3 regions of the Kitasatospora sp. NPDC059673 genome follow, and region 1 is predicted to be linked to each of the others. Evidence: riboswitches for the same ligand, from Rfam matches in the RefSeq annotation. Region 1 holds a riboswitch; each other region holds the start of a gene.

What was found. A riboswitch is a leader RNA that binds a small molecule or an ion and turns the genes downstream of it on or off. The one in region 1 is predicted to bind thiamine pyrophosphate.
Positions count from the first base shown of each region.
Region 2: another riboswitch for thiamine pyrophosphate. It lies ahead of ACFV18_RS23600 (purine-cytosine permease family protein); the one in region 1 lies ahead of thiO (glycine oxidase ThiO).
Region 3: another riboswitch for thiamine pyrophosphate. It lies ahead of thiC (phosphomethylpyrimidine synthase ThiC); the one in region 1 lies ahead of thiO (glycine oxidase ThiO).

Region 1 covers NZ_JBHWEN010000006.1:17,199-28,627, reverse strand. The annotation lists gene ACFV18_RS09495 (trypsin-like peptidase domain-containing protein) at 1-494, opposite strand, end outside; gene ACFV18_RS09490 (CU044_2847 family protein) at 491-841, opposite strand; gene ACFV18_RS09485 (anthranilate synthase family protein) at 941-2,875, opposite strand; gene ACFV18_RS09480 (class II 3-deoxy-7-phosphoheptulonate synthase) at 3,173-4,504, shown strand; gene ACFV18_RS09475 (bacterioferritin-associated ferredoxin) at 4,636-4,869, shown strand; gene bfr (bacterioferritin) at 4,884-5,363, opposite strand; gene ACFV18_RS09465 (sulfite oxidase-like oxidoreductase) at 5,665-6,294, shown strand; gene pknB (Stk1 family PASTA domain-containing Ser/Thr kinase) at 6,331-8,064, opposite strand; gene ACFV18_RS09455 (thiazole synthase) at 8,260-9,051, opposite strand; gene thiS (sulfur carrier protein ThiS) at 9,053-9,262, opposite strand; gene thiO (glycine oxidase ThiO) at 9,259-10,404, opposite strand; TPP riboswitch at 10,399-10,511, opposite strand; gene ACFV18_RS09440 (NAD(P)/FAD-dependent oxidoreductase) at 10,568-11,429, shown strand, end outside.
Region 2 covers NZ_JBHWEN010000021.1:46,488-57,916, forward strand. The annotation lists gene ACFV18_RS23570 (aminopeptidase P family protein) at 1-510, opposite strand, end outside; gene ACFV18_RS23575 (PP2C family protein-serine/threonine phosphatase) at 646-2,016, opposite strand; gene ACFV18_RS23580 (bifunctional DNA primase/polymerase) at 2,370-3,026, shown strand; gene ACFV18_RS23585 (DUF5926 family protein) at 3,217-4,194, opposite strand; gene ACFV18_RS23590 (ATP-binding protein) at 4,259-4,786, opposite strand; gene ACFV18_RS23595 (glycerophosphodiester phosphodiesterase) at 5,037-5,849, opposite strand; gene ACFV18_RS23600 (purine-cytosine permease family protein) at 5,933-7,291, opposite strand; TPP riboswitch at 7,282-7,433, opposite strand; gene ACFV18_RS23605 (S1C family serine protease) at 7,674-9,377, shown strand; tRNA gene ACFV18_RS23610 (tRNA-Ser) at 9,439-9,524, shown strand; gene ACFV18_RS23615 (NUDIX hydrolase) at 9,595-10,152, opposite strand; gene ACFV18_RS23620 (hypothetical protein) at 10,157-11,429, opposite strand, start outside.
Region 3 covers NZ_JBHWEN010000004.1:143,907-149,217, reverse strand. The annotation lists gene ACFV18_RS07135 (cupin domain-containing protein) at 72-389, shown strand; gene tenA (thiaminase II) at 428-1,090, shown strand; gene ACFV18_RS07125 (hypothetical protein) at 1,278-1,478, shown strand; gene ACFV18_RS07120 (SPFH domain-containing protein) at 1,628-3,112, opposite strand; gene ACFV18_RS07115 (hypothetical protein) at 3,298-3,498, opposite strand; TPP riboswitch at 3,646-3,779, shown strand; gene thiC (phosphomethylpyrimidine synthase ThiC) at 3,775-5,311, shown strand, end outside.

The sequences.
Region 1 (11,429 bases):
GCCTTCACCATGCCGACCACCCGGCCGGTCCCGTCGATCACCATGCTGCCGCTCAACCCGAACGGGATCGAGCCGAGTTGTACGCGCAGGCCGAGCCCGGAGGGGCCCGCCACGGTCAGCTGGGCGGACTCCGGGCCGACCTCGCGGGTCAGCTCGTTCACCGCGAAGCCGTGCACCAGCGCGGCGGCGCCGTTCGCGATGTCCCGGTCGGCGACCGGCACCGCCGGTGCGCCCACCAGGCCCGGGACGTCCAGCACCGCCAGGTCCGGCGGCGGGTGCACGGCCGCGCCCGGCGGGCGTTCGGGCGGGGCCAGCAGCAGCACCCGGGCCGGGTGTGCGGCGCCGGCGTGGTGCGCCGTGAGCGTCGAACACCCGGCCACCACGTGGGCGCAGCTGATCACCCGGCCCGCGCCCAGGTGGAAGCCGCTGCCGAGGAACTCCCCGTCCGGCCCGGCCAGCCAGAGCGCGGCGGCCGGTGCGCCGTGCGCCGTCACTCGGCGGGGCGATCGTCCGGGCGCGACCAGCCCAGCCGTACCACCAGGCTGGCCTCGCCGGACGCCTCCGCAAGTACGCTGATCAACTGGCCGGATTTCACGCCCAGGGTGAGCCCGAACTCCACCTCGAAGGAGTCCGGGTCGCCGGCCTCCCGCGCGGTGTCCCGGGCCCAGCGGCCCACCGCGCGGACCGTCCGCCGCACCTCGCCCAGGCTGTGCGTCACTGCCCTGGAGACCGCCCCCGCGTCCCCGGCCGTCGGCTGGGAGCCCGCGCGGACGGCCGCGTGCAGGACGGTGCCGTCGTCGAGGACGATCTCCACTGTGTCGTGTTCTGCCGAATGCGCCATGTCCCCCTCCATTCCCGCTCGCGAAGCAGGATATGAATATCAGTCAACTCCGCTTCGTACTATGCGTTTTAAGGGTTCGTGGCGGTTGGGGCGGGTGAGTCAGCCGTGCACTGCCGGGACGGCGCCCAGCAGTTCGGAGACGATCTCCACACCGTCCCTGGTCAGCACCGACTCGGGGTGGAACTGCAGCCCCGCGAAGCCCGGCCCGCGCAGCGCGTGCACGTCCCCGGTGCGCGGATCGCGGGCCACCTCGATGCCCTCGGCGGCCAGCCGCTGCGCCGCCGCGTCGTCGCAGCGGGCGGTGAAGGTGTTGTAGAAGCCCACGGTGCGGCGGACGCCGAACAGGTCGATCGCCTCCTGCGCGCCCTGGTACGGCACGGCCTTGCGGGCCAGCGGCAGGCCGAGCCGGGCGGAGAGCAGCTGGTGGCTGAGGCAGACCGCCAGCAGCGGGGCGGTCCGGGAGCCGTCCCGGGCGGCGGCCAGCGCGTCGGCGACGATCGGGCGCAGCAGCGCCATCTTCGGGTCGGCCGGGTCGGCGGGGTCGCCGGGGCCGGGGCCGAGCACCAGCGGGCCGGGGTGGGTGGTGGCCCGTTCGCGCAGCCCGGGCGTGTCGTGGCGCAGCACGGTGACGGTGTGGCCGAGCGAGCGCAGCAGGTGGGCGAGCATCGCGGTGAAGGTGTCCTCGCCGTCGATCACCAGCGCGTGGGCGCCGGGGCGGGGCTCGGCGGGCTGCTGCATCCGCAGCCAGAACGGGGCGAGCCCGGCCCGCCGGGAGCCCAGCGCGGCCTGCACCCGGTGGTCCTCGGCGAGCCGGGGCCGGGCGGCGGCCTTCGCCGACCCGGCCGGGCGGGCGCCGATCGCGGAGAGCACGCCGGCGGCCTTGGCGTGCGTCTCGGCGACCTCCGAGTACGGGTCGGAGTGCCGGACCAGGGTGGCGCCGACCCGGACCACCAGCGAGCCGTCGGCGGGGTCGATGTCGGCGGCCCGGATGCAGATCGGCGAGTCCAGCTGCTGGCCGCCGCCGGCGGAGCGCCCGATCAGCGCCAGTGCGCCCGAGTAGTAGCCGCGCCCGCCGCGCTCGTACCGGTCGATGACCCGGGTGGCGTTCTGCACGGGGCTGCCGGTGACGGTGGCGGCGAACATGGTCTCCCGCAGCACCTCCCGGACGTCCAGCGAGGTGCGGCCGCGCAGTTCGTACTCGGTGTGCGCGAGGTGCGCCATCTCCTTCAGCCGCGGCCCGAGCACCTGCCCGCCGAGGTCGCCGACCGCGCACATCATCTTCAGCTCCTCGTCGACCACCATGGTGAGCTCCTCCAACTCCTTGGGGTCGCGCAGGAATTCGAGGAGGGATTCGGCGGTCGGCCCGGTTGACGGATAGCGGTAGGTGCCGGAGATCGGGTTCATCACCACGGTGCCGCCGGACTGCCGGACGTGGACCTCGGGGGACGCGCCGACCAGCACCCGGTCGCCGGTGTGCACCAGGAACGTCCAGTAGGCGCCGCGTTCGTGCTCCAGCAGCCGCCGGAACAGGGTCAGCGCGGTGGCGGTGGAGAAGCCCGCCAGCTCGGCCCGGAAGTCGCGCCGGATCACGAAGTTGGCGCCCTCGCCGCGCCCGATCTCGTCCTCGATCACCCGCCGGACGATCCCGGCGTACTCCTCGTCCGCGATGTCGAACTCCCCGCCACGCAGCTCGACCGGCGCGTCCGGCAGCGCCGCCAGCAGCTCGGCCAGCGGCAGCGCGTGCTGCTCCTCGACGGCCAGGGCGCGCAGCGGGGTGCCGTCCTGGCGGGCGGCGAAGCCGCGTTCGCGCAGCTGGGCGTAGGGGACCAGGGCGAGCAGGTCGTGCCGGGGCCCGTCGGCGGGCACGCCGAGCGGGACCGGCAGTTCGGCCAGCGTGTCGTGCTCGGAGACGGTGCCGAGCAGCAGCTCGACGGTGTCGGGCGTAAGCCGGGGCGCGCGGCGGTGCAGCAGGGCGAAGGCGGGGGCGCCGGGCGCGGTGAGCCGGGCGAGCAGGGCGGCTGCGGTGGTGGTCACGACTGCGGTGTTCCTTCCGGGAGTTGGCTGCGGGTTTCTGCCGCCGCCTCCGGGGAGGGCCGTGACGCTGGACACAGACGCCGACGGCCGCCCCGAAGGGCGGCCGTCGTTCGTCTCTAGGGACGCGCGATCCGTGGGCCGCCCAACGGGCAGGCCCACCACCAGGAGAAGGTGTGCGTCGCGGTCACGGAGCAGACCATAGCCCACCGGCCGGACGCCCGGGGCGATGTCCACAAGCTGTCTCACCCACCGGGCGGCGTCCCCAGACGGCTGGGACAAACCCGTAGCCTTGCTCCTGTGACCGTGACTAACCACACCTGGCAGTCCCTGCCCGCGGCGCAGCAGCCTGAATGGCCGGACCAAGAGGCTCTGCGCAAGACCCTTGCGGAGCTTGCCTCCTATCCGCCGCTCGTCTTCGCCGGCGAGTGCGACCAGCTGCGCGCCCGGCTCGGCGCCGTCGCGCGTGGTGAGGCCTTCCTGCTGCAGGGCGGTGACTGCGCCGAGGCGTTCGACGCCGTGTCGGCCGACCAGATCCGCAACAAGCTGAAGACCCTGCTCCAGATGGCCGCGGTGCTCACCTACGCCGCCTCCGTGCCGGTGGTGAAGGTCGGCCGGATCGCCGGCCAGTACTCCAAGCCGCGTTCGAAGAGCACCGAGACCCGTGACGGCGTGACGCTGCCGGTGTACCGCGGCGACTCGGTGAACGGCTTCGAGTTCACCCCCGAGTCGCGGATCCCGGACCCGGAGCGCCTGAAGCGGATGTACAACGCCTCCGCCTCGACGCTGAACCTGGTGCGCGCCTTCACCACCGGTGGTTACGCCGACCTGCGCCAGGTGCACGCCTGGAACCAGGACTTCGTGCGCAACTCCCCGGCCGGTCAGCGCTACGAGCAGCTGGCCCGGGAGATCGACCAGGCGCTGGCCTTCATGAACGCCTGCGGGGTGGCCCCGGAGGAGTTCAAGACGGTCGAGTTCTTCTCCTCGCACGAGGCGCTGATCCTGGACTACGAGACGGCGCTGACCCGCACCGACTCGCGCACCGGCGACCTGTACGACGTCTCCGGCCACATGGTGTGGATCGGTGAGCGCACCCGCCAGCTGGACCACGCGCACATCGAGTTCGCCTCGAAGATCCGCAACCCGATCGGGGTGAAGCTCGGCCCGACCACCACGGTCGACGAGGCGCTCACCCTGATCGACCGGCTGGACCCGGACCGCGAGCCCGGCCGCCTCACCTTCATCACCCGGATGGGCGCGGGCAAGATCCGCGACCACCTGCCCACCCTGGTGGAGAAGGTCACCGCGTCCGGCGCCCAGGTGGTGTGGATCAGCGACCCGATGCACGGCAACACCTTCGAGGCGTCCAGCGGCCACAAGACCCGCAACTTCGACGACGTGCTGGACGAGGTCAAGGGCTTCTTCGAGGTGCACCGCGCGCTCGGCACCCACCCGGGCGGCATCCACATGGAGCTGACCGGCGACGACGTCACCGAGTGCGTCGGCGGCGGCGACGAGGTGCTGGTCGACGACCTGCACCAGCGCTACGAGACGGCCTGCGACCCGCGGCTCAACCGCAGCCAGTCGCTGGACCTGGCGTTCCTGGTCGCGGAGATGTACCGCAACCAGTAGGCCCCGGCCGGCCGGTGTGACGAAGGCCCCTCCGTTTTCGGGTGATCCGAGGCGGAGGGGCCTTCTTCGTGTCCGAAGCATCGAGTAAGGTAAGGCTCAGTAAACAACGCCGAGCACGGAAGGGGCCGCACATGTACGTGTGCATGTGCCATGCGGTCACCGAGGCCCGGGTCAAGCAGGAGATCGACGAGGGTGCCACCACCCCGCGTCAGATAGCCCGGGGCTGCAAGGCCGGCACCGACTGCGGTTCCTGCGTGCGGCGCATCCAGGCGCTGCTCGGCGAGCACGGCGCCCGCCCGTGCCCGACGGCCCGGTTGGCCGAGCGGCTGGGCCTGGCCGGGCCGGCCGCCCCGCAGGCCGCCTGACCGGCTCGGTCGGCTCAGGTCTCCGGCTGTTCGATCAGCTGCGCGAGGTAGAGCGCCTCGCCGAGCTTGTCCAGCAGTTCCAGCTGGGTGTCCAGGTAGTCGATGTGGTGTTCCTCGTCGGCCAGGATGTCCTCGAAGATGTTCGCCGAGGTGACGTCGTTCTTGGCGCGCATCACCACGATCCCGCGCTTGAGGCGGTCGATCGCCTCCAGTTCGACCTGCCGGTCGGCCTCGAACATCTCCTTGACGGTCTGCCCGACCCGGACGTGGAACAGCCGCTGGTAGTTCGGCAGGCCCTCCAGGAACAGGATCCGGTCGGTGAGTGTCTCGGCGTGCTTCATCTCGTCGAAGGACTCGTGCCGGGTGTACTTGGCGAGCTTGGTCCAGCCGTTGTTCTCCTGCATCTTCGCGTGCAGGAAGTACTGGTTGATCGCGGTGAGTTCGGCGGTCAGCTGCTCGTTGAGGAACTCGACGACCTCGGGATCTCCCTGCATGGCCTGCCTTCCTGACTCGTCAATTCCGGCCGGTGCCGGGTTTGCCCGCATCGTGGCAGCCGGTCGGGTTCACTTCCAGTAAGTTCACGCTTACCGGGCGGCCGGGAATCGGCGTTTCCTCCGGCTCGGTAATTCGCTGACCTGCGTGGATGCCAAGCGGATTGGACCGTCCGGAGGTATCTGGCCCGAACGTCTGCGCGGATTCGCTTCGTGTTGCCCCCCTCCGCCGGAATGCGTTCCGGGAGGGGCGCGCGGCAGGGGCGCGCATGGTTTGCCGAGCGCCGTCTGTCACCATGGAGCCATGGGTCAGCACCAATCGGAACAGCCGCCGCCGTCTGACCCGAGGCTCCCGCCGGGCCAGCGCCGGCAGCGCGGCTGGCCCGTTCTGCACTACGGGCCGGTGCCCCGGTTCAAGCCGGACAGCTGGGACTTCCAGGTGTTCGGGGCGACCGCGGACGCGGAGAAGGCCAGGTGGGACTTCGCCGCCTTCCACGCGCTGCCCAAGGTGACCGTCCGCGGCGACTTCCACTGCGTCACCAAGTTCTCCATGCTCGACAACGAGTGGTGCGGTGTCGCCGCCCGGACGGTGCTCGACCTGGTCCCGCCCGACCCGCGCGTCACCCACGTGATGGTGTGGGCCGAGTTCGGCTACAGCGCCAACCTGCGGCTCGCCGACTTCGCCGACCCCGCGACGCTCTTCGCCACCCACCACGACGGGCAGCCGCTCACCCTCGAACACGGCTTCCCCGTCCGCCTGGTGGTGCCGCACCTGTACGCCTGGAAGGGCCCCAAGTGGGTGCGCGCCGTCGAGTACATGCGCGCCGACCGCCGCGGCTTCTGGGAGGAACGCGGCTACCACAACCGGGCCGACCCGTGGCAGGAGCAGCGCTACTCCTACCAGGAGCAGGACGGCGACGGCCCGCTGCGCTGAACCCCGGCGGGCGGGGCTCAGAACAGGCTGCGGGGCTCAGAACAGGCTGATGGTGATGGTCACCGTCGAGCCCTGCGGGCGCGGAGTCCCCGCCGCCGGGGACTGCTCCGTCACCTTGCCGAACGGCAGCAGACCGGCCACCTGCGCGGTGAATCCCGCGTCCTGCAACGCCTTCGCCGCGTCGTCCTTGGACATCCCGGTGACATCCGGCACCGGGCGCATGCCCTTGGAAACCGTCAGCGCCACCGGCGAGTTCGGGGCCAGCGCCGTGCCGGGCGCCGGGCTGGTGGAGATCACCACGCCCTTCGGCACCGCGTCGCTGAACTGCTCGGTGGTGGTGCCCGCCGTCAGCCGGGCGGCGGTCAGCGCCTTGGACGCCTCGGCCAGCGGACGGTTCGCCACGTCCGGCACCGGCACCCGCTCCGGGCCGCGCGAGACGACCACCTTCACCGCGTCGCTCTTGCGGACCTTGGCGCCCACCCCCGGATCGGTGGAGATCACCTGCCCGGCCTGCACCGACTCGCTGAACTGCTCGCTGAACGTGCCGTGCAGGCCCTGCTTGTCCAGCACGGTGACGGCCTGCTGCCGGCTCTGCCCCAGCACACTCGGCACCGTCGCGTACACGGCGCTGGACAGCGTGTACGTCACGCCGCCGACCAGCAGCACCACCGCGAGCGCCACCGCCGACCAGATCAGCGGCATGCGGCTGCGCGGGCGCGCGGTGCGGCGGCGGCGCGGGGGGAGGTCCTCCTCGTCCACCGGCCGGATCGGCGGCAGCAGCTCCGGCGGGACGTCCAGCACGCTGGTGCGCTCCAGGCCGGGCGGGGCGCTGATCACCGCGGTCGCCTCGCCCGGGCCGAACTGCGGGGTGGGCCGGCTCGACGCGGGCGGCTCGGCGTCCAACTGCCCGGGCGGCAGCGTCCGGCGCACCCGCTGGACGGCCGCCAGCAGCTCCACCGCGTCCCACGGCCGGGCCTGCGGGTCACGGGCGGTGGCGGCGGCGACCAGCGCGTCCAGCTCCGGGCCGACGGCGGGGGCGGTGCGGGACGGCGCGGGGACGTCCTCGTGCAGGTGGCGGTACATCACCTGGGCGGCGTTCTCGCCGGTGTGCGGCTTGCTGCCGGTCAGCATCTCGTACAGCAGGATGCCTGCCGCGTAGACGTCCACCCGCTGGTCGGTGGCCGCGTCCTGGCGGATCTGCTCCGGGGCCAGGTACGAGACGGTGCCGAGCAGTTGGCCCGCCTCGGTGGCGGCGGTGGCGCCGGAGTCGGCGGCGCCCATGATCCGGACCAGGCCGAAGTCCGCGACCTTCACCATGCCGTTGTCGGTGATCAGCACGTTCTCCGGCTTCACGTCCCGGTGCACCAGACCCGCCCGGTGCGCCGCGCCGAGCGCCGCCAGCACCGGCTCCAGGATGTCCAGCGCGGCCCGCGCCGAGAGCGCGCCGCGATCGCGCAGCAGGTCGCGCAGGGTGCGGCCGGGGACATACTCCATCGCCATGAACACCGCGCGCGGATCCGCGCCCTGGTCCAGCACGTTGACCACGTTGGGGTGCGCGAGCCGGGCCACCGCCTTCGCCTCGCGGATGAAACGCGCCGTGAAGTCGGCGTCGCCCGCCAGCGAAGGGTGCATCACCTTCAGCGCGACGGCACGGTCGAGCCGGGTGTCGGTGCCGCGGTAGACGGTCGACATGCCGCCGACGGCGATCCGCTGCTCGACCCGGTAGCGCCCGTCGAGCAGCACGCCGAGCAGGGGGTCGCCTATGGTCATGTCCACCCGAGGAGTCTAGGGGCCACACCGGCCACCGACGGGCAGGGGCCCGGTGTCGGGCCGGTCACCAGGGGATGCGCGGCGGGAAGAGCATCAGCAACGCGAGCCGCAGCGCCAGTTGCAGTCCGTGCCCGGGTGCGGGAGCGGTCGTGGGGCGGACCGTTTCCGAACCGGGACACGGCGGGGAACCCGTCGTCAGAACGCCGGGCGCTCGCGGGTGTCGGCCAGGCCCGTGGTGGGGGAGGAGGCCTCGGCGTAGTAGCGGCGCGGGATCCGGCCGGCCCGGTGGGCGAGGCGGCCGGCCTCGACGGCGCGGCGCATCGCGTCGGCCATCAGCACGGGATCCTGGGCGCGGGTCACGGCGGAGGCCAGCATCACGGCGGAGCAGCCGAGTTCCATCGCCAGGGCGACGTCGCTGGCGGTGCCGGCGCCCGCGTCGAGGACCACCGGGACGTTCGCGGACTCCACGATCAGCTGGAAGTTGTGCGGGTTGCGGATGCCCAGGCCGGAGCCGATCGGCGAGCCGAGCGGCATGATCGCCGCGCAGCCGACGTCCTCCAGCTTGCGGGCCAGCACCGGGTCGTCGTTGGTGTACGGCAGCACGGTGAAGCCGTCGTCCACCAAGGTCTCGGCGGCGTCCAGGAGTTCGATCGGGTCGGGCAGCAGGGTGCGCTCGTCGGCGATCACCTCCAGCTTCACCCAGTCGGTGCCGAGCGCCTCGCGGGCCAGGCGGGCGGTGAGCACGGCCTCGCCGGCGGTGTAGCAGCCGGCCGTGTTCGGGAGGATCCGGATCCCGTTGCGGGCCAGCACCTCCAGCACCGAGCCCTGGGTGGCGGTGTTGACCCGGCGCATCGCCACCGTGGTCAGTTCGGTGCCGGAGACCCGCAGCGCCTGCTCCAGCACCTCCAGGCTGGGTGCGCCGCCGGTGCCCATGATCAGGCGGGAGGTGAAGGTGGTGTCGCCGATGGTCAGCAGGTCGTCGGCCATCTCAGCCTCCCTGTACGGCGGTGAGGATCTCCACCCGGTCGCCCTCGCCGAGCGCCGTTGCGGGCCACGAACTGCGCGGTACCACGGCCTCGTTGACGGCGGCGGCGACGCCGGTGTTGGCGGCGGACACCTCGGCGACCAGCACGTCCAGGGTGGTGGCGGCGGGCAGCGTGCGGGGTTCGCCGTTGACGGTCAGGGCGACGGTGTTCATGCGGGCACCTCGGTGCGGAAGCGGTCGGGGGTGAAGTCGGCGGCCAGCGGGTCGAGTTCGCCGGTGGCCAGGTAGTCGGCGAGCAGGTCGGCGGTGACGGGGGTGAGCAGCACGCCGTTGCGGTAGTGCCCGGTGGCGGCGGCCAGGCCGGGCAGCGCGGTCGGGCCGAGCAGCGGCGCGTTGTCGGGGGAGCCCGGCCGCAGGCCCGCGCCCGTCTCCACCAGCGGCAACTCGGTGATGCCGGGTACGAGTTCGTGCGCGTCCCGGAGCAGCTCGTACACGCCGCCCGCGGTGACGGTGGTGTCGTGGCCCATCTCCTCGGTGGTCGCGCCGATCACCAACTCGCCGTCGGCGCGCGGTACCAGGTACAGGTGCTGCCCGCGTACCACGGCGCGCACATTGCGGGACAGGAACGGCGCGTACAGCTTCGGGACGCGCAGCCGCAGCACCTGCCCCTTCACCGGGCGGATCGCGGGCAGCACTCCGTCCGGCAGGCCCGGCAGCAGGTGGCTGCGGGAGCCGGCCGCCAGCACCGTCCGACCGGCCGTCAGCTGCTCGCCGGTCAACAGGCGCACGCCGAGTGCTCGTTCGCCATCCGTCACCAGCTCGGCGGCCTGGGTGCGATGGAAGGCGACGCCGAGCAGCTTGCAGGCCGCGACCAGCGCGGCGGCGAGGCGGCGGCCGTCCACCTGGTGATCCTCGGCGACGTGCAGGCCGCCGCGGATGCCCGGCGCGAGCATCGGCTCCAGTCGGCGGCACTCCCGGCCGGTCAGCCACTGCGACTCCAGGCCCAACCGGCCGTGGAAGGCGTGCAGTTCGCGCAGCTCCTCGCGGTCGTCGGAGTCCAGTGCGACGGCCAGCGTGCCGGTGCGGCGGTAGCCGGTGTCCAGGCCGGTCAGCTCGGTCAGCTCGGCGGCGAACGCGCCGTAGCGCTCGTTGGACGCCATGCCCAGGCGCAGCAACGGCTCCTCGCCGTACTGGAGTTCGGTGACCGGTGCGAGCATGCCCGCGGCGACCTGGGCCGCCCCGCCGCCCGGCGACGGGTCCACCACCGCGACGCTCAGCCCGCGCTGCGCGGTACGCCAGGCGACGCCGAGGCCGATGATGCCGCCGCCGATCACCAGCACGTCGGAATGTGCCACAGCGCTTCTTCTCCCTTCGCCGGCATGACCCGGATCAGGTTCGGACGGTCGCGGGCCGCCACAGCCCGCCTCTCAGCCCGGTGCGCCGGGCTCCCGTGATAGTCAGTCCCTCCACTTTAACGCCGGGCCCACCCCCGCCCGCAGGGGCGTACGGGCGGTTAGGGTGGACGCCGTGGCTGAGCTGAGGGCAACGGACCGGGTCGTCGTGGTCGGGGCGGGCATGGCGGGCGCACAGGCCGCCCTGAACCTGCGCCAGGGAGGCTGGCAGGGCGCGATCACCCTGGTCGGCGAGGAACTCCACCTCCCGTACGACCGACCGCCGCTGTCCAAGGACGTGCTGCTCGGCAAGGCCGACGCCACCGCTTTCGAGATCGACTGGACCGAACTCGGCGTCGAACTGCTCACCGGCCACCGCGCCACCGGCCTGAACGCCGGCGTGCTGCACACCGACCGCGGCGAACTCCCTTACGGCGCCCTGGTGATCGCCACCGGCGCCGACCCGCGCACGCTGCCCGGCCTGCCCGGCGCCCGCACCCTGCGCACCGTCGACGACGCGCACGCGCTGCGCGCCGCACTCACCCCCGGCCGGCGGATCGTGCTGGTCGGCGCCGGCTGGATCGGTGCCGAGACCGCCACCGTCGCCCGCGCCCTGGGCTGCCAGGTCACCGTCGTCGAGGCCGCCGCCACCCCGCTGGCCGGGGCGCTGCCCGGCGAGATCGGCGCGCTGATGGCCGAGTGGTACGCCGCCGCCGGCGTCGAGCTGCGCTGCGGGGTCGGCGTCGCCGGCGCCGCCGACGGCGGGGTGCTGCTCGCCGACGGCACCCACCTGCCCGCCGACGAGGTGGTGGTCGGCATCGGCGCCCGGCCCGCCACCGGCTGGCTCGCCGACAGCCCGCTCGCCCTCGACCCCGACGGCACCATTCCGGTGGACGACCGGCTGCGCACCGCGCTGCCCGGCGTCTGGGCGGTCGGCGACTGCGTCTCCTACCCGTCCGCCCGGTTCGGCACCCGGCTGGCCGTCCAGC
Region 2 (11,429 bases), on a different contig from region 1:
GGGCAGGCCGTACAGCTGTTCGGCCTCGGCGTGCGAGTTGCGGCGGCCGACCCACAGCTCGCCCTGGCCGCTGAGCCAGAACTCGCCGTTCTCCCGGTCGGAGCGCGGCAGCAGGTAGAGCACGAAGTCGTGGCCGCCCTCGACGGGCTCGCCGACCAGGATCGCGTCCTCGGTCTGGTTGCCGGTCAGGTGCACGTACTCGCTGGCGGCGCGGAACGCGTACTCGGTGTCGTTGGAGCGGGTGCGCAGGTTGCCCGCGGGGACGATCAGCCGCTCGCCGGGGAAGGCGGCGGACAGCTTGGCGCGGCGCTCGGCCGCGTACGGGGCCTGGGCGACGGGCTGCAGGCCATGCAGCTCGGTGTCGGCCCAGCCGGAGCGCATGGACGCGGCGAGCTCCTCGGAGATCTCGCCGTGCAGGCCGTTCTTGCGGCTCTTGATCGGCTCCTCCTCCTCGCCGTCGGCGGCCCCTTCGGGGTTCTCGGACTCCGCCGGGCTGCGGTCCTCGGTCACTACGTCGCCTCCTTGCGCGCGTGGTACCGCCCCGCACTCCCCGGGTCGCGGGGCGCGAGGGCGGACGTCGCCCCCATGGTACGTAGGGCCGTTCCAGTGAAGAAAGGCTGTTCGACCTGCGGTTCCTGCCGGGCGTCAGTCGAAGCGGACCGCCAGCAGCACCAGGTCGTCCTCGCCCGGGCTCTCGCCGCCGGCCTCGGCCAGCAGGTGGTCGCAGAGCCGCTCCGGGTCGGTCCGGATGTCGCGCGGGGCGTCCGCGGCGGCCCGGCGCAGCGCGCTCTGCCCGGCGTGCAGGTTGGTCCCGAACCGGCGGGCCAGGCCCTCGGTGTACAGCACCAGGACGTCGCCGCGCTCCGCGGTGAGCTCCACCCCGGGCGCCTCCCAGCAGCTGAGCATGCCCAGCGGCGCGGACAGCGAGGTCTCCACGAAGTTCGCGCCGTACCGGGTGAGCAGCACCGGCGGGCAGTTGGCCGCCCCGGCCAGCGCGATCCGGCGCTCGGCGGGGTCGATGTTGGCGTACACGGCGGTGGCCGAGCGGGTCGGCTCGGTGGTCTTCAGCAGCAGTTCCAGGTCGCCGAGCACCGACACCGGGTCCTCGCCCTCCAGCACCGCGTAGGCGCGCAGCGCGGCCCGCACCCGGCCCATCGCGGCGGCCGCGCCGGCACCCGCGCCCGGGCCGGCGCCGGGGCCGCCGCCGAGCACGCTGCCGACGGTCAGCGCCAGGGTGTCGTCCGGCAGCGGGACCGCGTCGTACCAGTCGCTGCCCGCGGCGTGCTCCAGCGCGGCGGGCACGCAGCGGGCGGCGATCCGCAGGCCGGGCCTGGCGGGCAGGTGGTCGGGCAGCAGCGAGCGGCGCAGCGTGGCGGTGGCGCGCACCGCCCGGTCGGCCTCCAGCTGGCGGGCCAGCAGCGGGGAGGCGAACTCGCAGTAGCGGCGTGCCAGGTGCTCGCGGTGCTCGTCGGGGCGGCCCGGCTCGTCGTAGAACCAGGCCGCGGCGCCGAGCGCGCCCTCGCGTGCGGTGGCCAGCGGCAGCGCGTAGCAGGCGCCGAGGCCCAGCTGGGCGGCGATCTCGCGGAACCGGGGGCCCACCGACGGGTCGGTGGCCAGGTCGGAGATCAGCAGCCGGCCGGTGGCGCCGGGGAGGCTGAGCAGGTCGGCGAACGGGCCGTGCTCGGCCGGGATGGTCTCCAGTGAGCCGAGCGTCGCCGGGTCCAGGCCGAGGCCGACCGGCCGGGCCAGGGTGCGGGCCGGCCCGGGCCGCAGGGTGACCACCAGGCCGCGGCGGGCGCCGAGCAGCGCGGCGCCGGAGTCCAGCAGCGCGTCGAGGGTGCCGGACAGCCCGTCGGCCCGGGCCAGCAGTTCCACGTGCTCCTGGAGGCTGGTGAAATCGGACAGCCATCCGGCCAAACGGTCCTGCAGATCCGCCGAGGGCACCTCGCCGAGTTCCGGCAGCAGCACCGGCTCGGACCTCAGGGCTTCGGCCGCCAGCGGCTGGACGTCGGTCATGTCACAACTCCCCACAATCCGGAACGTGTCACGCAGGAGCCCCGAGACCGACCGAAAACGATGTCTTTACTCACTACTCGGCACGATTCCCCCACTTGTACACAGGCCGATCGGGGCATGTCCAGGAGTGCGGCGGGCCGAATGTGCCAGGGATCGTACGGCGCGGCCCCGCAGGTGCCACCCGGGGCGCCGGGCACTCACTCGTACGGTGGAACCGGTGTCGGCCGACCCGCGTCCATCCGGACGTATGGGGGATTCTCGTTCCAGCGGCGCAGCGCGGGCCCGGCCGAAGCGCACCCGCACCGCCCGCACCCCCGGCCCACGCCGACCCACGCGGAGAGGAACGAGCCGCCATGCGCCGACACCGCCGAGAGCTGCTGACCGAGCGGGTCGGCCAGTGGTGGCCGGGCCGCCGCGGCCGGACGCTGGCGCTGGCCGCCGCGCTGCAGGCCGCCGCCGGCTGCGGCTGGCCGGTGGTGCCGGGCGCGCGGGCGCTGCGCGGCCCGGCCTGCTCGTGCCCGGACCGGCTCTGCCCGACGCCCGGCGCGCATCCGTGCGACCCGCCGCTGGAGGCGGCCACCACCGATCCGCGGATGGTCCGCCACTGGTGGGAGCGGCGCGCGCCCGGCGCGCCGGTGCTGGCGGCCACCGGCCGGTCGCTGTGCGCGGTGAGCCTGCCGCGCGCGGCCGGGCCGTGGCTGCTGCGTCACCTGGACGAGATCGGCGTCCCGTTCGGCCCGGTGCTCGCCACCCCGGGCCGGTTCGTGCTGCTGACCGCGCCCTACACGCTGCCGGAGCTCGGCGGGCTGTTGTCCGAACGGCCTTGGGTGCCGGGCACGTTGCGCTACCACGGGCCGGGCGGCTACCTGGTGCTGCCGCCCTCGCGGACGGGCGCCGGGCCGGTGCACTGGGTACGCCGCCCGGGCTCCGGCCGGCCCTGGCTGCCCGAGGTCGGCACGCTGCTGGGCGGGCTGATCACCGCCAGCGCGGTGGCCCTGCCCTACTGCTGACGTAGCGTCAGCTCCCTTGCGCGGCAGGCCCGGAGACAAAAAAGGCCCGACCGCTGGCGACGGGGGATGCACCAGCGGTCGGACTGTTCAAACAGTAACAAAGATCCGGCTCCGCGCCAATTTGTCCACGCCGAAAGGCCCTTGGGACTTTCGGCCGCCTGGCGGAAATGTGACGCCGGACACTGCCCTGTCAGTTGAGGGTGATCTGACGGTTCACCAGGTTGGCGCGGGCGCGGCGCTCCTCGGCGGTCAGCGGCGCGGGCGCGGCCAGCGCCTCGGCCAGCTTCGCGGCGAACTCCACGGCCGGCTTCTCCACCTCGGCGGCGGTCATCTCCACCGGCAGGTCCCACACCGGCACGGTCAGGCCGTGCGCCCGGAACGAGCCGACCAGCTTGGTGCCCTCGCCCAGCGAGCTCTCGCCGGACGCCGACAGCCGGGCCAGGGCGTCCAGCAGCTGCTCCTCCGGCACCGTCATCACCCAGCGCAGGTGGTTCTTGTCCGGCGTGCCGCACCAGTACGCGGAGTCCACCCCGGCCAGCTTCTCGGTCGGGATCGCCGAGGCGTTCGCCCGCTCCAGCGAGGCCGCGACCTCGCCGGTCGCCGACTCGGCGTCCTCCAGCCAGAATTCGAACCCGGTGTGCACGGCGGGCACGAACTCGGCCGTGACGTCCAGCAGTTCCTGCAGGCGACGGCCGCCCGGGTTGGTCCGGCGGGCCGGCACCGGGGTGCCCGGCTCGGTGGCCAGCGCCAGCTCCAGCGCGTCCGCCAGGTCACGGCTCAGGTCGCCCGAGGACGACTGGGTCTGCAGACCCAGCAGGATCGAGCCGTCGGCGCGGCGCAGCGCCGGCCAGGCCAGCGGCAGCACCGTCGCCAGCGTCACCGACGGGACGGTGCCGACGGCCTCCTCGGCCACCCCGGCGGCCAGCGTCAGCGGCACCGTGGCGGCCGGCACCAGCTCGCGCAGCGCCACCCAGTCCGCCTCACCCGGCAGGCCCTCGAACGGCCGGTGCACCAACTCCTGCACCGCGTGCGCCGCCTGACGGCCGTGGCAGGCCTTGTACCGGCGGCCCGAGCCGCACGGGCACGCCTCGCGCGCTCCGACGACCGGGATCTCGCCCTCGACGACGGTGGACTGGCTGGGCTGCTTCTTCGCGGCCTTCTTTGCCATGGTGCGGCTCTCCCGGGGACGTCGGACTTTGCACCGCGCAGCCTACTTCGCCCGCGGCCCCGGCTCAGGCGCTGCGCCGCTCCCCGCCGCCCACCACCTGCCCGAACGCCGGCAGCTCCGCCCACACCGTCACCTGACCGGGGGCGTGCCGCACCCCCCAGTCCCGTGCCAGCTTGCCGACGATGCTCAGCCCCCGGCCGCCGTGCGCCGACACCGACGGGCTGGCCGGCACCGGCCGGGTGGTCGCCCCGCCGTCCGTGACCTCCAGGGTCAGCAGACCGTCCCCGCGCATCCGCCAACTCACCAGCACCGTACCGATCTCCGCTTCGTCATCGGCGTGCGGACGCCGACCGGACGATCTGTCCGCCGCGTCAGGATCATCGGCCGACAGCGGTCTGGCATGACGACAGGAATTGCTGAGCAGTTCGGAGAGGATCAACACCGCGTCGTCAATCACCGCATCCGGTATCGAACGATCACCGAGATCGTTGCGCAGCCTCCGCCGCGCGGTCGAAACACTGGCCGGACCGTGCGGAACGGCCATGGCCGATGAGGTCGACCCGGCCTGAACTGGCACAGCTCGCGCCACCATCAACGCCACCCCCGGACCTCCTTCAGCTTCTGCCGAGGGATGGATGCCCGCCGTTAATGCGTCGGAAACGGGAGTTCGACGATCCGATCGGGGCATTAACGAGATCCGCGCCGCCCGCGGGCAAAAGGTGAGGAGCGTCTCACCTTCAGTCGCGTCGGGGGGCTTGTCCGAATGACCGACAGGAAATACCCCGTTCAGTATTTCTGTCACGCCGATGGGGCGCGCGTGCCCCGCGCCCGCCGCGCCGCGTTCAGCGGCCCAACTGGGCCAGCACGTCGGCCGGGCGATTGGTGATCAGTGCCTCCACGCCCAGTTCCAGGCAGAGTTCGACGTCCTCGGGGCGGTCCACCGTCCACACGTGCACCCGGTGGCCGGCCCGGCGCAGCGACCGGATCAGGTCCGGGTCGCGGCGCACCAGCGAGATGCCCGGGCCGGCGATCGACGCGCCGCCCGGCAGTGCCCTGGTGCGGCCCAGCAGCGGCACCGGGCGCTCCCACAGGTACACCCGGGGCACCGCCGGGGCGTTCCGGCGCACCCGGTGCAGGGCCAGCTCCGAGAAGCTCATCACCCGCACCGTGGACTCCTCCGGCGCGGCCGGCAGCAGGCCGAACCGGCCCAGCATCCGCAGCAGTTCGGACTCCACCCGGCCCGCGTACCGCACCGGGTGCTTGGTCTCGATGGCCAGCTCCACCCGCCGCCCGGCGTCCGCGACCAGCTCCAGCAGCCGCTCCAGGGTCAGCACCGAGCTGCGCTGCGGCTGCTCCGGGTGCTTCCAGGAGCCGAAGTCCAGCGCGGACAGCTGAGCCAGCGTCATGGTGGACACCACGCCCTGCCCGTCGGAGGTGCGGCGGATGTCGCGGTCGTGCACGCACACCAACTGCCCGTCGGCGGTGACCCGGACGTCGCACTCCAGCCCGTCCGCGCCCTCCTCCAGCGCCCGCCGGTACGCCTCCTCGGTGTGCTCCGGGAGGGCGGCGGAGGACCCTCGGTGGGCGATCACCTTGACCGCCGAGCGGTCGATCGGAGCGGGGAGCGGGGCCGAGGCGCTGTGCTGGGTGTTCACGTCAACCAGCCTACGCGGCACCGGATGGCGGGTCGCTTCCGATCCGGCGACGCCGCGGTGAACAGCTCGCCCTTGACGTGACGTCAGCCCTTGCGCCGCTCCACGGCCGCCACCGCGCCGGTCGCCAGCGCCGCCACCAGGAAGGAGAGCAACGAGGCCGAGCTCCACGCCTGCGGGGTGAAGTGCACCGCCTCCTGCGCCTTCGCCCACAGGTCCGTCCACCAGCCGGCCACCGCCGTCGGCGCCAGGAACTGGTACACCGCGAAGCCCAGCGCCCACGGCGCCAGCATCACCCAGCGCGCCGGGGCGTCCTGGCTCAGGTTCCAGCCGCGCCGGCCCGCGCCCAGGAAGTAGTCCACCGCGAGCACCGCGAACAGCGGCACGAACACCGACCCGATCAGGCCGAGGAACGCGTAGTACGAGTCGGTGAACTCCTTGATCCGCAGCGCCAGCACCGTCACCAGCACGCCGATGCCGCCGGTCAGCACCCGCCGGTCCACCTTCGGCCACAGGTTGTGGATCGACATCGCCGTCGAGTACACGTTCGCGAACGACTGGTCCGACTCGCGCAGCACCAGCACCAGCAGGAACGCCCAGCCCGCCGCCACGCCGGTGAACGAGCCGAGGATCCTGTCCGGGTCGCCGCCGGACTGCAGCAGCGCCACCACGCCCAGCACGTAGCACCACACCTGGGCCACCGTGTAGCCGGAGAACGTCCCCCAGAACGCCTTCGCCGAACTGCGCGCGTGCCGGGTGTAGTCGGCGGCCAGCGGGACGAACGAGATCGACACCGCGATCACCGCGTCCGTCGCCGACAGGAAGCCGTCCCAGTTGCCCGCGCCCGGGTCCGGGAAGCCCTGCCGGGCGAACTGCACCGTGAAGTACACCATCGCCACACCGACCGCGACGGCCACGTACTTGCGCAGCACCGCGATCGCGCCCAGCGGCCAGATCGTCAGCACCGTCGTCAGCACGCCCGCCAGCAGCACGAACAGCCAGCGCCAGCCCTCGGTGCCGGCCACCGTCTGGGCGCCCCAGGCGATCACCGTCAGCTCGTACACGCCCCAGCCGACGCACTGCAGGATGTTCAGCACCGTCGGCACGTACGACAGCCGGGTGCCGAACAGGCCGCGCAGCACCGCCATGGCCGGCGCGCCCGTGCGGGCGCCCACCAGCGCCGCCACCGCCAGCATCGCGGTGCCGATCGCGGTACCCGCCACGACCGCCGTCACGGCGGCGGCGAAGCCCAGCTCGTGGCCCTGCTTGCCCAGCACCGTCGCGGCGCTGGTGAACCCGATCAGGCTCACCCCGAGGTTCGCCCACAACGCGAACAGCGCCCGGAAATCCAGCGTGCGCGGCGGCGCCGTGTCGAGGGTCAGCGGGGCCTCGGCCCGCACGGCCGTCTCAAGATCGGAAATTGGGGCAGACGGAACAGCCGTCATGGCCGATACTCCCTACGCCGGCATTACCCGGACAGGTTCCGGCGGTCAGCGCCCCCTCGACCGGGGCGGCGTCACCGCCATGCCCTACGGTCGATCCGGCGCACTCTCAGCCTGGCTGGTCCAAGCTCCCGCGACGTACTTCGGTTTACAGGAGCGACAGGCTAGCCTCCAGGTGAGGGAACGCCAAGGCCGGGGGGAACGGCGTCCGCATCGCGGGACCACTGATGTGCATGTCAGCGAGGCCTAAGGCTTCTCATGATTTCTTCAGGGGCCCGCTTACGGTGTCCGAATCCGGCATAGGAAAAACTGTGCCCCGAGGCTGTGGCCGCGCCGCCCGCGCGACGGACCACGCCCAAGGTTCTGTCAGCGATGGAGGTCGTCCGTGAGCACCGAGCACGCGAGTGGTACCACCCCGCCGGAGAAGGCCCCCGAGGCCACCGGCACCGAGGCGGCTTCCACTTCCGGGACGCCCGCGCCCGCGCCCGCCTACCTCGACGCCCCGCCGCCGGTGCTGCCGGCGGCCCCGGCCGCGCCCGCCGCGCCGGTGTCCGACGGCACCATGCAGCTCGCGAAGGTCCCCGCCGGGCCGGCGGCCCCGTCCGCCGCCCCCATCCCCGCTCCGGCTCCGGCTCCGGTGGACGCGCCGCCGCCGTTCCAGAACCCGTACGGCAGCGTCAGCGGGCCCAGCCCCTACACGCCGACCGCCGTCGCCCCGGCCGTGCCGCCGCTCGCCCAGGATGTGGCGCCGCTCGCCCAGGACGTGCCGGGCGGGGTCCCGGGCACGCCGGGCGCCCCGGGTGTTCCCGGCGTTCCCGGCGTTCCCGGCGAGGGCCAGCACCCGTTCGGCGCCGGTCACCCGGTGGGCGGCTGGGGGCACCCGTCCGGCGGTGCGGGCGGCTTCGGCGGACCGGGCGAACCGGGTGCGCCGTGGGGCGGCCCGCAGCCCGCTCCGGGCGGCGACTCCGGCAAGCGCAAGCGCGGCAGCCTGGTCGCCCTGGTCGCGGCGGTCGCCCTGGTGGCCGGCCTGGCCGGTGGCGCGATCGGCGCCTCCGTCTCGGGCAAGGACGGCGGCAGCGGCACCAGCCACAACAGCACCACCGTCAGCGTCGGCAACGCCCACCAGACCCTGGACCGGGCCCCCGAGTCCGTCGCCGGGATCGCCGCCAAGGCGCTGCCCTCCACCGTCACCATCAAGGCCTCGAACTCCAGCGAGTCCGGCACCGGCACCGGCTTCGTCTTCGACACCGAGGGCCACATCCTGACCAACAACCACGTGGTCGCGCCCGCCGCCAAGGGCGGCAAGCTCAGCGTCAAGTTCTCCGACGGGTCCTCCTACACCGCGTCCGTGGTCGGCCGCGCCGAGGGCTACGACGTCGCGGTGATCCGCCTCGACAACCCGCCCAAGGACAAGCTCGTCCCGCTGCCGCTCGGCGACTCCGACAAGGTCGCCATCGGTGACGCCACCATCGCCATCGGCGCGCCCTACGGCCTCGAAGGCACCGTCACCACCGGCATCATCTCCGCCAAGGACCGCCCGGTCGCCTCCGGCGACGAGACCGGCGCCAACTCCTCGTACATGAACGCCCTGCAGACCGACGCCTCGATCAACCCCGGCAACTCCGGCGGCCCGCTGCTCGACAGCTCCGGCTCGGTCATCGGCATCAACTCGGCGATCCAGTCCAACACCGGCGGCTCCGGCCGGGCCGGCTCCATCGGCCTCGGCTTCGCCATCCCGATCAACCAGGCCAAGTGGGTCGCCCAGACCCTGATCAAGGACGGCACCCCCGTCTACGCGATCCTCGGCGTCCTGCGCAACGACGACTACCGCGGCGACGGCGCCCAGATCGCCACCGCCCCCGTCCGCGACACCCCCGCCGTCACCCCCGGCGGCCCCGCCGACCAGGCCGGCCTCAAGGCCGGCGACGTCATCACCAAGCTCGGCGGCGTCGCCATCGACAGCGGCCCGACCCTGGTCTCCGAGATCTGGACCCACAAGCCCGGCGAAAAGGTCGAGGTCGAGTACACCCGCGACGGCAAGGCCGCCAAGACCACCGTCACCCTCGGCGAACGCAAGGGCGACAACTGACCACCCCTCCACAACGGAGTGCACCGAACCCGCTCCGACCCGTTAGGCTGGCCTCCGCCGAGGAGGGTTGCCCGAGCGGCCTAAGGGAACAGTCTTGAAAACTGTCGTGGCCTCGCGCCACCGTGGGTTCAAATCCCACACCCTCCGCGCCTGAGGACGGCCCCCGACCTGCAGTTCCGGTCGGGGGCCGTTCGGCGTACCCGGGGCTGAGGGGCCGTCAGGGGAGGCGGCCGTGGGCCTGGGCGAGGGTGAGGGCGGCGAGGGTCATGCCGTCGTCGAGGTGGCCGGTGGTGATCCAGTGGCGGAGGTCGGGGAGCGGGAGCCAGCGGGTTTCGGTGACTTCGTCGGGGAGCAGGGGGGTTCCGGTGGGGGTGCGGACGGTGGCGCGGACGACGGCGACGGTGCTGGCGAGCAGGCCGGAGTCGGGAGTCATGGTGCCGAGGAGCTCGAACTCGGCGTCGGGGACGCCGAGTTCTTCGTGCAGTTCGGCCCGCGCGGTGACCAGCGGGTCGGCGCTCTGCGAGAAGCCGCGGGGCAGGCCCCACTGGAGGCGGCCGAGCGGGTAGCGGTAGGTGCGGACCAGTCCGATCCGGTCGCGGTGGACGGGGATGATCACCACGCCGTGGCCCTCGTCGCGGTGACGGATCCTCAGGTAGTGCCCGGCGGCCCCGCTCGGGAAGGCGACCTCGTCGTCGTAGACGTCGACGAAGCGGTTGCGGTACGCGAGGACCTCCCGGGTGCGGCGGATGGCGTCCGGGTGCTCGGTGTCCGTCATGGCGTCAGCTCCTCACATCGACGACTCGTCCCAGCGCGCAGGCCAGCCGTCTGGTGGAGAGCCGGCGCGCCACGCTGTCCTTGCCCTTGCGGTACAACACGTTGCCGACCGCACCGGCCGCCATCGCGGGGTAGCCGACCAGCCCGGGCAGTTTCCACACCTCGGTGGCCAGTGCGGGGCCGACCGTGCCCGCCGCGGTGAGCACCAGTTCGACCGCCAGTCCGCCGATCGGGGCCAGCCCGGTCCGGTCGCCGAGGACGGCGGCGACCCGGGCCAGGTGGGTGTCCAGCGCCTTGCGCGCGGAGAGCGGGTCCTCGGCCGCCCGCAACCGCTCGACGCCCTGCCAGAACGGCGACTTGGCGGTGCGGCCGCGTTCGGCGCGGGCCCGCAGCAGTGCGGAGATCGCGTCGGCGGCGTCGGTGCGCAGCGCCGCCATCCGGGCCCGCACCCGCTCGTCGGCGAGACCGGCCGCCGCGCCGACCTTCACCTCGAACAGCGGCCCGGAGCCGGTGTCGTCCGGTTCCGGGAGGGCCCGCCCGGCCCGGTAGCGGTACTGGGCGAGGGCGAGTTCCTGGGCGGTGGCGCGGGCGGCGAGCCGGTGGTCGTCGCGGCCCTGGCCGGTGCTGAGGGTGGTGTCGGCGACGCCGATGGAGTCCACCACGATCAGGTTGTAGAGCGTGTCGACGAACTCCACCAGCAGGCCGAGGGTCTCCGGCCCGCCGACGATCTCCTCGGGGGTCCGTCCGGCGGCGTCGCCGGGCCACGGCCGGGGCAGCCGCAGCCGGCTGCGCTGGTGGAACGCGTGCGGACGGTCGGCGCCGAGGCGGCGGATCGCGGTGGCCAGCGTGGCATGCACCTCCCGGTACGGCTCGGGCAGGCCGGCCACCGCCCGGCCCATCGGCGAGGTCTCGTCCACGGCGGCGAGCACCAGCTCGCCGAGGGCGTACAGCCGGGCCGGCGGCCGGGCCGCCACCCGGGGGAGGTGCCGGAACTCGTCGCGGACCACCGACAGCCCGTCGGCCCGTTCCGGGTCGAGCCACTCGGCGTTCAGCAGCCGGTCGAAGTCGGCGGCCTGCTCCCGTACGTCGCCGGGGTCGAGCCCGTACCCGGCGGGGTCGTTGAGCTCGGGCAGCAGGCTGCTCAGGAACGGACTGGCCGGATCGACCGCCTGGGCGAGGATGCCGGCAACCGCGTCCTCGTACGAGCGCACCCCGAACAGGTGGAGCCGGAACGGGTGTTCGCCCGCAGCGCCGCTGTCCCGGGCCCGCAGCACGGTG
Region 3 (5,311 bases), on a different contig from region 1:
AAGCTCTCCCGAACAACCGTGATGTGGAGTGCTGTTGAATGGGCGCGGACCGGGAGAGGAGCCGTGCCCCGATGAAACTGTTCCGGCTGGACGAACTCGACGCCGAACGCGCCGCCGGCGACGGCGCGTACCTGCGCTTCCTGAAGCAGCCCACGATGTCCGCCGGGCTGTACGCGCTCTCCCCCGGCGACACCGACCCGCAGACCCCGCACGCCCAGGACGAGATCTACCTGGTGGTCAGCGGCCGGGCCGAACTGACCGTCGGCCGGGAGACCGCCACCGTCGCCCGCGGCAGCGTGGTGTTCGTCCCCGCCGGGACGGAACACCGCTTCCACCACATCACCGAGGAACTGCGGGTGCTCGTGGTGTTCTCCCCACCGGAGGACTGACCGTGACGCGCCGGACCGCACATTTTGAGGAGCAGCTTGTGAAACTCACCGAGGAACTCTGGGCGGCCATCGAGCCGGTCTACGGCCGCATCCTCGACCACCCGTTCCTGGCCGGCCTGACCGACGGCACCCTGCCGCGCACCGCGTTCCGCCACTTCGTCGTGCAGGACTCGCACTACCTGCGCGACTACGCCCGGGCGCTCGCGGTGTGCGCCGCCAAGGCCCCCGGCGAGGACGAGGTGCTGGCCTTCTCCAACGACGCGGTCGGCGCCATCGCCGCCGAACAGGAGATGCACGCCGACTTCCTGCACGCCTTCGGCGAGGACGGCGCCACGGCCGCCGCCGAACCCGTGCTCCCCACCACCCGCGCCTACACCAGCTACCTGCTCGCCACCGTCTACGGCGGCTCCTTCGCGGAGGCGCTCGGCGCGGTGCTGCCCTGCTACTGGATCTACGCCCGGGTCGGCGAGGAACTGCTGCGCCGCTCCTCCCCCGACCCGCTGTACGCCAAGTGGATAGCCGCCTACGGCGGGGAGGAGTTCCAGGCCGTGGTGCGCCGCGTCCTGGACCTCACCGACCGGATCGGCGAGGAGCTCTCCGGGGCCGAACGGCGGCGCGTGGTCGAGCACTTCACCACCACCTCGCGGTACGAGTGGATGTTCTGGGACGCCGCCTGGCAGGGCGAGAGCTGGCCGGTCTGACCCCGGGCCCGGCCGGGCCCTGAGGGTTCTCCCGGGGCCCGCGTCAGGGGCCGATCTCCGGGTTCTCTCCGGGCCGGGAAGCCTCGTTTCGGCCTTCCGGGCGTCCTACGATCGAAGTGTCGAGATCGAGGGAGCGGGAACGCAGCCGGAACCACCGGCACCGAGCCCGAGGGGAGAAGGTACGGACATGGCCGAGCTCTGGAAGTCGCTGCCCTCGTGGGTGCGCAACATCGTCGTCCCGATCATTCTGCTGGTCATCGCCTGGAAGGTCTTCTGGACCATCGTGGGCACGGTGCTGGGAATCATCGGCTTCGCGGTCAACGCCCTGGTGCTGGTCGGCATCGCCGCCGCCGTGGTGATCCTGATCAAGAAGGCTGCCAAGAGTTAGTCCCCGCCGGGCAGTTGCCCGGGTGCGGGGCGGCGGCTCGCGGATGCCGGGCGGCGGCTCGCGGTGTCCGCGCGGCGAGGAGTGGGGTCATGGGTCCGCCCGGGGAGGGGATTCCCTCACCCGGGCGGATTTTTGATCACTGCCGTGGGTTACTTGGCGTCGGACTCGATCGGGATGACCTGGGCCGGGGCGGCGGCGGCCTTGGCGGCCTCCGCGGGTTCGGCGGCCGGGGACATCGCGGTGAGCAGCTGGCGGGCCAGGCCGAGGCCGGTCCCGCCCATGGTGAGCGCCTTGGCGAACATCTCGGACATGCCCTCGGCGCCGTTCAGCAGCACCATGTGCTCGACGTTGCCGAACGCGTCCGCGCCGGCCCGGACGATCGCCGGCCAGTTCTCGGCGAGCTGCTGGGCGACCACCGCCTCCTGGTTCTCGGCCAGCGCCGCGGCGCGGGCCTTGATGCCCTCGGCCTCGGCCAGGCCCTGCGCCCGGGTGGCCTCGGCCTCGGCGAGACCCTTCGCCCGGGCCGCCTCCGCCTCGGCCAGACCCTTGGCGGCCTCGGCGGCGGCCTGCGCCTCACCGGTGGCCCGGGTGGCCTCGGCCGCGGCCAGACCGCGGGCCCGGGTGGCCTCGGCCTCGGCCGCGGCGGCGACCTTGACCCGGTTCGCCTCGGCGGCGGTCTTCAGCTCGGTCTCCCGGGACAGCGCCTCGGCGGCGGAGATCCGGGCATCGCGGTCGGCCTCGGCCTTGGTGCGGGTCTCGTACGCGCGGGCGTCGGCCGGCTTGCGGACGTCCGCCTGGAGCTGCTGCTCCTTGCGGTGCGCCTCCAGCTCGGCGACCTTGGTCTCCTGGACCACGACCTCCTGCCGGGCGGCGGCCTGCGCGAGCGGTCCGGCCTGCAGCGCGCGGGCCGCGGCGGTGTCCATCTCGGCCTGGTAACCGGCTTGCTGGATACCGGAGTTGCGGGTTGCCTCGGCCTTGCGGGCGAACGCCTCCTGCTCGGCCTCGGTGGCCTGCCGGTCCGCCTCGGCGGCGGCGATGCGGGCGTCGCGCTGGACGGCCGCGGCGTGCGGCGCGGCCAGGTTGGTGATGTAGCCGGTCGGGTCCAGGATCTCCTGGATCTGCAGCGAGTCGATGATCAGACCGAGTTTCTCCATCTCGATGCCCGAGGCGGAGCGGGTCTCACCGGTGAGCCGCTCGCGGTCGCGGATCATGTCCTCGACCGTCAGCCCGCCGACGATGGACCGCAGGTGGCCGGCGAACACGTTGTGCACCCGCTGGCCCATCATCTTCTGCTGGTCCAGGAAACGCCGGGCGGCGTTGGCGATCGACGCCGGGTCGTCGCCCACCTTGAAGATCACAACCCCCTTGACGTGCACGGGAATTCCCTGCGACGTCACACACTCCACGTCCAGCGCGGCCTCGTTCAGGTCCAGCGAGAGCCGGCGCACCGCCTGGACGCCCGGCACCACGAAGGTGCCCCGTCCGGTCACCACGCGGAAGCCCAGACCCTCGCCGTGCTTGGAACCCGAGATCACCAGCGCCTCATTGGGTTCCGCCACGCGCCACATCAGTTTGAAAAGTACGACCAACAGAACGACGCCGGCGACGGCGCCTCCAACGATGCCGACCAACATCGGCAATCTCCCCCTTCAGGGCGCACCGGTCCCGTGCTGCGCTTGGGTTGTGCAGAACTGGCGCGGACCCGGTGGCAGCCGCATTCTCCGCCGTTCCGGATCACGGGGGAAGGGTCTGGACGGTGGGAACTCTCACTGTCTCAAAACTGTTGCGGCAGGTTTGCCGGAGGCTCCCTGACGTGCAATCAAAAGGGTTCGACGTACACCGTGCGCGGTGGCTGGTATTCGACCACGACTACCATGGTGCCCGGCGCCAGCGGCTCGCCGGGGGTGGCGCGGTAGGCCAGGAACGCCTCGGTGCCCAGCCGTTCCGGGACGTGCACCATCACCTCGCCGACCAGGCCCGCGCCGATCCGCCCCGTCACCCGCCCCGTCAGTCCGATCACCCGGACGATTCTCCCACCTCGCCAGGGGCGTGAACAGCTCGGGCCCACGCGGGAGTTGCCTGCCGGGGCGGCCCCGCCCCGGGAGCGCGCCCTGGACCGGCGCCGCCGCGTGCCCTACGGTGAGGAACCGAACGCAGGCGGACGACGCCTGCGCGGAACGGGAGCTCGGAGCACCGGGCTGAGAGGGCGCTGACGGTACGCGGACCCGCGGACCACCTGCTGCGCCGACCGCAGGAACCTGACCGGGTAATGCCGGCGTAGGGAGTTGAAGGTCCGATGACCGCTTTTTCCGAGTACCCGTCTGCCCGCGAGTCGGCCGCCACCGGGTACCCCACCCCGGCCTGGCGCAAGGCCTACCGCCAGGGCAGCCGCCCCGACCTGCGGGTCCCCTACCGCGAGGTCCACCTCACCGACGGCCGCACCGTCCCGCTGTACGACACCTCCGGCCCGTACACCGACCCGGACCGGCCCACCGACGTCCGGCGCGGACTGCCCGCCCTGCGTGACGCCTGGATCCGCCAGCGCGGCGACGTCGAGGAGTACCAGGGCCGCGAGGTCCGCCCCGAGGACGACGGCATCAAGCACACCGCGCCGCGCGGCGGCGACCTGCGCAACCTGGACGCCGTCTTCCCCGGCCGCCCACGCCGCCCACTGCGCGCCAGGGACGGCGGCGCCGTCACCCAACTCGCCTACGCCAAGCGCGGGTTGATCACCCCCGAGATGGAGTTCGTGGCGCTCCGGGAAGGCCTGGAGCCGGAGTTCGTGCGCGAGCAGGTGGCGCGCGGACGGGCCGTCATCCCGGTCAACGTGAACCACCCCGAGAGCGAACCGGCCATCATCGGCACCGACTTCCTGGTGAAGATCAACGCCAACATCGGCAACTCCGCCGTCACCTCCTCCATCGAGGAAGAGGTGGAGAAGATGACCTGGGCCACCCGCTGGGGCGCCGACACCGTCATGGACCTCTCCACCGGACGCAACATCCACACCACCCGCGAGTGGATCCTGCGCAACTCCCCCGTCCCGATCGGCACCGTCCCGCTCTACCAGGCCCTGGAGAAGGTCGACGGCCGCGCCGAGGAACTCAGTTGGGAGGTCTACCGCGACACCGTCCTCGAACAGTGCGAGCAGGGCGTCGACTACATGACCGTGCACGCCGGCGTCCTGCTGCGCTACGTGCCGCTCACCGCCCGCCGCAAGACCGGCATCGTCTCGCGCGGCGGCTCCATCATGGCCGCCTGGTGCCTGGCCCACCACCAGGAGAACTTCCTCTACACCCACTTCGAGGAACTCTGCGACCTGCTGCGCGCCTACGACGTCACCTTCTCGCTCGGCGACGGCCTGCGACCCGGCTCCATCGCCGACGCCAACGACGAGGCGCAGTTCGCCGAACTCACCACCCTCGGCGAGCTCGGACGGATCGCCCGCGCCAAGGACGTCCAGGTGATGATCGAAGGCCCCGGGCACGTCCCGATGCACAAGATCCGCGAGAACATGGAACTCCAGCAGGAAATCTGCGACGAGGCCCCCTTCTACACCCTCGGCCCGCTCACCACCGACGTCGCACCCGGCTACGACCACATCACCTCCGGCATCGGCGCCGCGATGATCGCCTGGTGGGGCACCGCGATGCTCTGCTACGTCACCCCCAAGGAACACCTCGGCCTGCCCAACCGCGACGACGTCAAGACCGGCGTCATCACGTACAAGATCGCCGCCCACGCCGCCGACCTCGCCAAGGGCCACCCCGGCGCCCAGGATTGGGACGACGCCCTCTCCGACGCCCGCTTCGAATTCCGCTGGGAGGACCAGT